DNA from 4 places in the Rahnella sp. BIGb0603 genome. Region 1 is predicted to be linked to each of the others. Evidence: predicted binding sites of a transcription regulator. Region 1 holds the regulator's gene; each other region holds the start of a gene.
The links. The regulator PhoB, encoded in region 1, activates phosphate uptake and scavenging genes when phosphate is short. The targets are predictions, from matches to a motif close to CTGTCATAAAACTGNCNNAT.

Region 2: the regulator PhoB is predicted to act here: its motif matches at 938-957, upstream of M2403_RS11185 (heavy metal response regulator transcription factor).
Region 3: the regulator PhoB is predicted to act here: its motif matches at 756-775, upstream of phnC (phosphonate ABC transporter ATP-binding protein).
Region 4: the regulator PhoB is predicted to act here: its motif matches at 840-859, upstream of nudF (ADP-ribose diphosphatase).

The regions. Positions count from the first base shown of each region.
Region 1 is NZ_JANUEX010000001.1:1,029,547-1,031,750, reverse strand. It holds gene sbcD (exonuclease subunit SbcD) at 1-800, opposite strand, end outside; gene phoB (phosphate response regulator transcription factor PhoB) at 1,028-1,717, shown strand; gene phoR (phosphate regulon sensor histidine kinase PhoR) at 1,741-2,204, shown strand, end outside.
Region 2 is NZ_JANUEX010000003.1:610,958-613,161, forward strand. It holds gene M2403_RS11175 (cytochrome b/b6 domain-containing protein) at 1-182, opposite strand, end outside; gene M2403_RS11180 (hypothetical protein) at 209-832, opposite strand; gene M2403_RS11185 (heavy metal response regulator transcription factor) at 1,045-1,719, shown strand; gene M2403_RS11190 (heavy metal sensor histidine kinase) at 1,712-2,204, shown strand, end outside.
Region 3 is NZ_JANUEX010000001.1:662,541-664,744, reverse strand. It holds gene dld (D-lactate dehydrogenase) at 1-609, opposite strand, end outside; gene phnC (phosphonate ABC transporter ATP-binding protein) at 816-1,649, shown strand; gene phnD (phosphonate ABC transporter substrate-binding protein) at 1,764-2,204, shown strand, end outside.
Region 4 is NZ_JANUEX010000011.1:138,316-140,519, reverse strand. It holds gene tolC (outer membrane channel protein TolC) at 1-671, opposite strand, end outside; gene nudF (ADP-ribose diphosphatase) at 903-1,538, shown strand; gene M2403_RS23010 (DUF1249 family protein) at 1,535-1,960, shown strand; gene cpdA (3',5'-cyclic-AMP phosphodiesterase) at 1,988-2,204, shown strand, end outside.

The sequences.
Region 1 (2,204 bases):
TCGAAATCGAGTAAGTACACACTTTTGGCTTTGCTCAGTTCGTCAAAACTCAGGGCAATCGGCGAGCCGCTGTAACGGATATGTTCGGTTTTTGCGACGCACTGGGCGCGGTGAATATGCCCGAGCGCCACGTAATCTACCGGCGGAAATGCCTGGGCCGGGAAGGCGTCGAGCGTGCCTATATAGATGTCGCGCACGGAGTCAGACGTGCTGACGCCGACGGTGGTCAGATGGCCGGTAGCGATAATGGGCAACGGCATACCAAGTTTCTGACGCTTCGCCAGTGCGGCCTGATATAGCGCGTCATAATGCGCCGCAATGGCTTCCTGCAACGCGAGCTGTTTGTCGCTGCCGGACTGTCCGGCCTGGCTGGCGAGTAAATCGCGCGGACGCAAAAACGGAATGGCACACAACACCGCGCCGGGCTGGCCTTCACGCGTGTTCAGCACTAAAACCTGTTCCTCCAGATTTTCGCCTACGGTGGCGATCACCCGTGTATTCAGGCACGAAAGCAGTTCGCGGGATTCATTGAGGGTGGCGACGGAATCGTGATTCCCGGCCAGCACCACCAGCTGACAGCCGGTTTGTTGTAATTCCACCACGAAGCGGTTGTACAACTCGCGGGCGTAACTGGGCGGCGAACCGGTATCAAAGATGTCCCCGGCGACAATGACGGCGTCCACCTGATGCTGCTGCACCTGACCGGTCAGCCAGCGCAAAAATGCCTGATGTTCAGCGGCGCGGCTTTTGGTAAAAAAGTACTGGCCGAGGTGCCAGTCGGAGGTGTGGATCAGGCGCATGAGACTCCCGTGTGAACCCTGTATGACGACAATGGTGCAAAGTATAAACGTCGGCGGGGGAACCTGTCCCCGATAAATCAGACCAATTTCAGCAGGATGGCGGGAATTTATCTGTCATATTTGCCTTAAATGAACCATCATTTTCATTCATAAATCTGTCACAAAACTGACGCATAATGGCGCCCGCAATCAAATAAAAGATCGCTAACCTATTGGCAGGACCTACGATGGCTAGACGTATATTGGTGGTTGAAGACGAAGCTCCAATCCGTGAAATGGTGTGTTTTGTACTGGAACAGAATGGATATCAGGCAGTAGAAGCTGAAGATTTTGATTCAGCGATTGGCCAGTTAGTGGAACCTTACCCAGAACTGATCCTGCTCGACTGGATGCTACCCGGCGGTTCCGGTATTCAGTTTATTAAGCACCTTAAACGTGAAGCACTGACCCGCGAAATTCCGGTGATGATGCTGACCGCTCGCGGTGAAGAAGAAGATCGGGTGCGCGGCCTGGAAGTCGGTGCCGATGATTACATCACTAAACCGTTTTCACCAAAAGAACTGGTTGCCCGTATTAAAGCGGTGATGCGCCGGATTTCGCCAATGGCGGTCGAAGAAGTGATCGACATGCAGGGGCTCAGTCTGGATCCGTCGTCTCACCGGGTGATGGCCAACGAGCAGGCGCTCGATATGGGGCCGACCGAATTTAAGTTGTTACACTTCTTTATGACCCATTCCGAACGCGTTTACAGCAGAGAACAGTTGCTCAATAACGTGTGGGGCACTAACGTTTATGTGGAAGATCGCACGGTAGACGTGCATATTCGTCGTTTGCGTAAAGCGCTGGAAACCAGTGGACATGACAGAATGATCCAGACTGTTCGTGGTACCGGATATCGTTTCTCAACGCGTTATTGAGTCCCCCACAGCGGAGAACCTGTGTGTTAGAACGTTTGTCATGGAAACGTCTGGCCGGCGAATTTTTTCTCTTTTGTCTGCCAGCCCTGATCCTCGGAATTTTCGTCGGCCATTTCGGCTGGCTCCTCTTTGCGTCGCTGGTCGCGGCGCTGGGCTGGAATTATTACAATCAGCTTAAACTCTCTCACTGGCTGTGGCTTGACCGCAGCATCACCCCGCCGAACGGGCGCTGGAGCTGGGAACCGCTGTTTTACGGGCTGAACCAGATGCAGATGCGTAACCGGCGACGTCGTCGTGAATTAGGTCAGTTGATCAAACGTTTCCGCAGCGGTGCCGAATCGCTGCCGGATGCGGTGGTTCTGGCGACGGAAGAAGGCAATATCTTCTGGTGTAACGGACTGGCGCAGGATCTGCTCGGTTTCCGCTGGCCGGAAGATAACGGCCAGCATATTTTTAACCTGCTGCGTTATCCGGAATTCCGCACCTG
Region 2 (2,204 bases), on a different contig from region 1:
CCCAGCCAGCCGCCGAGTGTGGTGTTTTGCGGAAACGTAAAGGTAAACAGGGGATCCGCGTTATAAATCCCCCAGCCGCTCATCACCATACCAATCATTGCCAGAAGATTAATCCAGTGGCTGATACGCACCGGCCAGGAATGGATCCTGCGTTTTCGAACTGAAGAGGGCTGAGGTTTCACGGTAAATCTCCTGTTAAACAGCCTGATTACATCGGTGGCGCGATGCCGTCTTTACCGGCGGCGATGCCACGGGCAACCAGCGCACCTTTGTCATCTTTCATGGCGAACAGCACGATTTTAGTGCCCGGTTTCAGCAGGCTGCGGTCGCCCGGTGCCAGCAGAACCACAGGAACGTCGTCAGGAACAACAACTGTTTTCTCAGCATCGTGATACTTCACGGTCAGCGTGCGGCCATTGCTGTTGACCAGTTTGCCGACGGTACCGTTGGTCATGGTATTGATTTTCCCGTCAGCAGATTCAAACGGGTTGAAGCCTTCACCGCTGCCGCGCAGGCTTGGCGCGAAGACGTGGACTTCCAGCGCTTTCAGCGTGCCGTTAGCCTGCGGAACTGCGGCGGTACCGATGAAACTGTCGGGTTTGATATCACTGATCTGGCCTTTGGTGACGGCGTTGATCTTGGTCTGGTCAGTCAGCTTCACATCGAGCTTTTCACCCTGACGTGTGGTGATTTGCACCGATGAGTCATTAACTGAATCAATGGTTCCGCGCGTCGGTTTAATCACGTTATCGGCCGCAAAGGCGGATGTCATTCCGCTGCACATCAGCAGGGAACCCAGTAATAAACCGGCAAGGCGTGTAGGTGTGTTCATGATCAACTCTCCATTTTCTAGCGTTATTTCATTCTGTTAGATGAATCACTGAACCGGCCAGTGATGAATAACTTCATTAAGAGTGGACGATAAACCGGGATTGGTTGATGACAAGTTGATGACAAAATTGTCATCAAAGGTGTCTGATGAAACTGATAAACTTCCTCTGAATCATTCTTTGGGGGAATGATCTTGCGGCGCCGAGGGCCTGAATGCGGATACTGGTGATAGAAGATGATGTCAGCACAGGCGACTACCTGAAAAAAGGGCTGACGGAGGCGGGTTACAGCGTGGATCTGGCGCGCAACGGAGCAGACGGTCTGTTTCTGGCCCTGGAAGAGGGTTATGACACCGTGATCCTCGACGTCATGCTGCCCGGCCTTGATGGCTGGCAGGTGATGGAAGTGCTGCGTAAAAAAAGTGACGTGCCGGTGCTGTTTCTGACGGCGCGTGACGAAGTGCAGGATCGCATTCACGGGCTGGAACTCGGCGCGGATGATTATCTGATTAAACCGTTTTCATTTACCGAGCTGGTGCTGCGGATCCGCACCTTACTGCGCCGCCCGACGGCACGCGAGCCGGACACGTTTTCAGTCGCCGATCTGAATCTCGATGTGCTGCGCCGCCGCGTCACCCGTCAGGATCAGACCATCGCGCTGACCAATAAAGAGTTTATGTTGCTGGAGCTGCTGATGCGCCGGGAAGGCGAAGTGCTGTCGCGCACCATGATCGCCTCGCAGGTCTGGGACATGAATTTTGACAGTGATACCAACGTTGTGGATGTGGCGATTAAGCGCCTGCGCGCCAAGGTGGATCGCGCCTTTGAGGTGAAACTGATCCATACCGTGCGTGGCATTGGCTACGTTTGTGAAGTGCGCAATGACTAACGTGATGAAAGAAACTGCCCGTCCGTCCGCCTCAAAACGAGCGATGTCGCTGACCTTGCGGGCGACATTACTGTTTGCGCTGATTGCCTCGCTGGTGGTCAGCGCTGTCGGTTTTTATCTCTATTATTCGATGGATAAAGAGCTGGTGCGCCGTGCGGATTATCAGGTCAGCGGGCGCGTGCAGTATTTCCGCCATCTGCTGGCGAATGAATTTCCGTTATCACAGCTGAGCCGTAATCCCGGTTTGTTTGAAAATATGCTCGGCAACGAGCGCGATATTCTGACTTTTCGTCTCGAAGGCGAGCCGCCACTGATTAACGTTAATCCCTCGCAGCTGATCTTACCGCCGGTTGCGCCCGTGCCCGACGGCCAGCCGCTCACCCTGCAAACCGTGCATCACCTCATGTCGCCGGACGGAACGCCGGTGCGCTTTGCCCGTGCAAGTGTGCAGATTGAGGATGGCAGAACGGTAGAAATTACCGGCG
Region 3 (2,204 bases), 370 kb from region 1:
GCCTTTTTCCAGCCGTGTCAGAATCTCTTCCGGCGTCTCACCCAGATTGATCCCCAGATGGTTTATCAGCCGGAGTTCTCCCTGCGCATCAATCTGCGCATACAACGCCATTTCCGTATAAGCCGGACCACGTTTCACCAGTGAACCGCCGGAGTTGTTGCATATCCCGCCGACGACGGAGGCACCAATGCAGGATGAACCGATGACCGAATGCGGTTCGCGGTTATACGGCTTGAGAATTTTTTCGAGTTTATACAACGTGCTGCCGGGGAAACCGATCACCTGATGGCCGCCGTCGAGCAGCTGGATCTGATCGAGTTTCAGGGTGCTGAAAATGACGATGTCGCGGTCATAATCGTCGCCGCTCGGCGTCGAACCTTCGGTCAGCCCCGTATTGGCGGCCTGCATGATGACAATTTTGTCGGCCGCGATGCAGGCTTTAAGCAGTTGCCATTGTTGAAGCAATGTCTGCGGGAATACCACCGCCAGCGCCTTGCCGCCGCCGGAGCGAAACCCCTTGCGGTAGCGCTCGGTATTGCTGTCGCCGGTCAGGACATGGCGGCTTCCGGCGATTTCTTTCAACGTGGTGATGAGTGACTGATTATCCATTTCATCTTCCTTTTTTTGACGTAGGCTCTGCAATCATAGACTTAAATGCCACATAACAGGCTACAGATCATTCAGGATAATTACCGAGGGATTTCTCTTAAGTTGCTACATTTTTGTCATATGCTGTCCACTAAATCGTCATTGATGTGTCACAAAACTCGCGCTTAATGAACGCCAGATAACGAAAGCAACCGAGAGACAGCATCATGGCGCAAGCTCAACTTAAGCTGGCACAGGCTGAATATCCTCAGGCCGGGCAGCAACATCTGAACAAAGTGCTGGACGTGAAAGGCCTGGTGAAATCCTATAAATCAGGTCAGCGTGTTCTTAATGACATCAATTTCGATCTTCACGCCGGTGAATTTGTTGCGGTCATTGGCCGTTCCGGTGCGGGGAAATCGACTCTGCTGCACGTGCTTAACGGCACGATCCCGTTAACCGACGGCAGTGTGGTGTGTCATTACGAAAACGGTGAGCAGCAGGAACTGGCGGGTCTGACCGGCAAAGCGCTGCGTCGCTGGCGTTCGGGCTGCGGCATGATTTTTCAGGATTTCTGCCTGGTTCCGCGTCTGGACGTGTTAACCAACGTGTTGCTGGGGCGCCTGAGCCACACCTCCACGTTTAAATCCTTCTTTAATCAGTTCGATGACGAAGACCGCGCCCGCGCGATTTCCCTGCTGGAATGGTTGCACATGTTGCCGCATGCGCTGCAACGTGCTGAAAATCTCTCAGGGGGTCAGATGCAGCGAGTCGCTATTTGTCGCGCCCTGATGCAAAACCCGAAAATTTTACTGGCCGATGAACCGGTTGCCTCGCTGGATCCTAAAAATACCCTGCGCATCATGAATGCCCTGAAAAAGGTCAGCGAAGAGAACATCGCGGTGATGGTTAACCTGCATTCCGTAGAACTGGTAAAAGATTACTGCACCCGCGTGATCGGCATTGCGAAAGGGCAGATTATCTTTGATGGTCATCCGGATCAGTTAACCGACGGGATCTTGCAGCAGTTATATGGCGAAGAACACGACGTTAATTCCTGATGCTCACGCGTTGTAACGAATGTTTTAATAAATAAATTCCGTATTTTATTTCGGAAATAAATTTTAGCCGTACTTATTTTCACTTTCTCTCAATCTACACAAGGTCATCATTAAATGAAGAAGTTATTACGTCTGGCGGTCTTTGTTGCAGGTTCCCTTACCGCAATGCACAGCATGGCAGAAGATGCGCCTAAAGAATTGAATTTAGGTATTCTGGGTGGTCAGAACGCCACTCAGCAAATCGGCGATAATCAGTGTGTAAAAGATTTCTTCGATAAAGAATTAAATGTGGATACCAAACTGCGTAATTCATCCGATTACTCGGGTGTTATTCAGGGATTATTAGGCAAGAAAGTCGACATGGTATTAAGCATGTCGCCTTCTTCTTTCGCGTCTGTGTATATTAATAACCCGAAAGCGGTAGATCTGGTCGGTATCGTAATCGATGACACCGACAAATCCCGCGGTTATCACTCTGTTGTTGTCGTAAAAGCGGACAGCCCGTACCAGAAACTGTCTGACCTGAAAGGCAAATCATTTGGCTTTGCTGATCCG
Region 4 (2,204 bases), on a different contig from region 1:
TTGAAGTTATCCACGTTCAGGGAAGAGAGTTGCGGATAGTACATGCCGGTCACCTGACGCAGAGATTCCAGTGCGTTATCCAGGTTATTGCGGGCAGTCACTTCATTAGCCAATACGGTGTCGTATTGTGAACGGGCGTTTTGCACGTCAGTGATAGCCACCAGGCCAACATTAAAACGCTGCGTGGTTTGATCCAGCTGACGATAAATAGCCTGTTTCTGCGCTTCGGTATAAGAGAGTGAATCGATCGCACTCAAAACGTTGAAATAAGCCGTAGCAGAATTGAGGATCAAGGATTGTTGATCAGTCTGATATGACACATCCTGAATACCGGCAGTTTTTTCCTGCAAGGTCAGTGCGCGCCATTTTGACATATCAAAAAGGGTCTGCGTTAATTGCAGGCTGGCGCTGCCAACATCACTATTAACGCCATTCGCATCGCGGTAGCCATTGGTATAACCATAATCCGCACCCAAACCGAGTTGCGGTAATAAAGGACTGCGGCTTTCGTTGATTTTTTCGAATGCAGCATCCCTGTCAGCAGCGGATTTGCGCAGGTCCGGGTTACTCGTCCTGGCTTGCTGATAGACCTGCATCAGGTTTTCGGCCTGGCTTATCGTACTGAAGCCGCCCAGGCTGAGTCCGATGAGAAGGGGGAGCAGTTTCTTCATTTGCATTCCTTGTTGTGCAGCAATGTTGTTATGTATGGTGGCGCAGTCAAATAAACCAATAGACGCGGATTCTAGCAGAGTCAGGCTAGCGGGGAGGTTGGCTTAACGTGCCTTCCCCGCTGGATGTGCCTAAATCTATCACAAACAACCTTGATTATTATTAACGCATTTTCATCAAACTGACCTCAAAGGACGATAAATTGCCTTTATGAGGGAAGAGGAAAACAATCCATGTGTGCATTCAAAAGTTCACCGGTTAGTTTCGGTAAAGATGATGTAGAAATTATTGCACGTGAGACGCGATATAAAGGTTTTTTTTCTATTATTGCATATCGGTTTCGTCACCGGCTGTTTAATGGGGAAATGAGCGGCGAAGTTGTGCGTGAAGTTTTCGAAAGGGGCCATGCAGCGGTGCTGCTGCCTTATGATCCGCAGCGCGATGAAGTCGTGCTGATTGAACAGATCCGCATCCCATGTATTGATTCCAGTGATACCCCATGGCTTCTGGAGATGGTCGCCGGTATCATTGAAGAGGGCGAGACAGTTGAAGACGTCGCCCGCCGTGAAGCACTCGAAGAAGCGAACATTGTGGTAAAACGCTGTAAACCGGCTCTGAATTACCTGGCCAGCCCGGGCGGAACCAGCGAGCGTCTTTCTATTATGGTCGGCGAAGTTGATGCGACAACGGCAGAAGGAATTCACGGTCTGGAAGCAGAGAATGAAGACATCCGGGTGCATGTGGTCAGCCGCGAACAGGCTTACCGCTGGGTGGAAGAGGGAGCGATAGATAATGCGGCGTCAGTGATTGCCCTGCAATGGCTGCAGCTACACCATGAATCCCTGAGAAAAGAGTGGGCCAACGAATGATTAAGCGCTATACCCCTGATTTCCCTGAAATGATGAGATTGTGCGAAACCAATTTCGCACAATTGCGCCGTTTGATGCCGCGCACCGATGAGCCCGGTGAAACAGTGACATATCAGGTGAGTAGCGCCACATATTGCCTGACGATCCTCGAATCGACGCGCTATACGTCGCTGGTGGAAATCAAACAGACCGCACCGGCCGTCAGTTACTGGAGCCTGCCTTCACTGACGGTTCGCCTGTATCACGACGCCATGGTGGCCGAAGTGTGTGCGAGTCAGCAGATCTTTCGCTTCAAAGCACGCTATGATTACCCTAATAAAAAGTTGCATCAGCGTGATGAAAAGCATCAAATTAACCAGTTCCTGGCGGACTGGCTGCGTTATTGCCTTGCGCACGGAGCGATGGCAATTCCGGTGTGTTAGACAGACTTCAACAACAAAGGAAACGATTTGGAAAGCCTGTTTAAACTGCCTTTGGTGAATGGGGCCAAAGTCAGAATTCTACAGATTACAGATACCCATCTTTTTGCCGGTGAAGATGAGACATTGCTGGGCGTGAATACGTTTAACAGCTATCGCGCGGTGCTGGACGCTATAAAAGCACAGCAGCGCGAAGTCGATATCATCGCGGCAACCGGCGATCTGGCTCAGGATCAGTCGGTGGAAG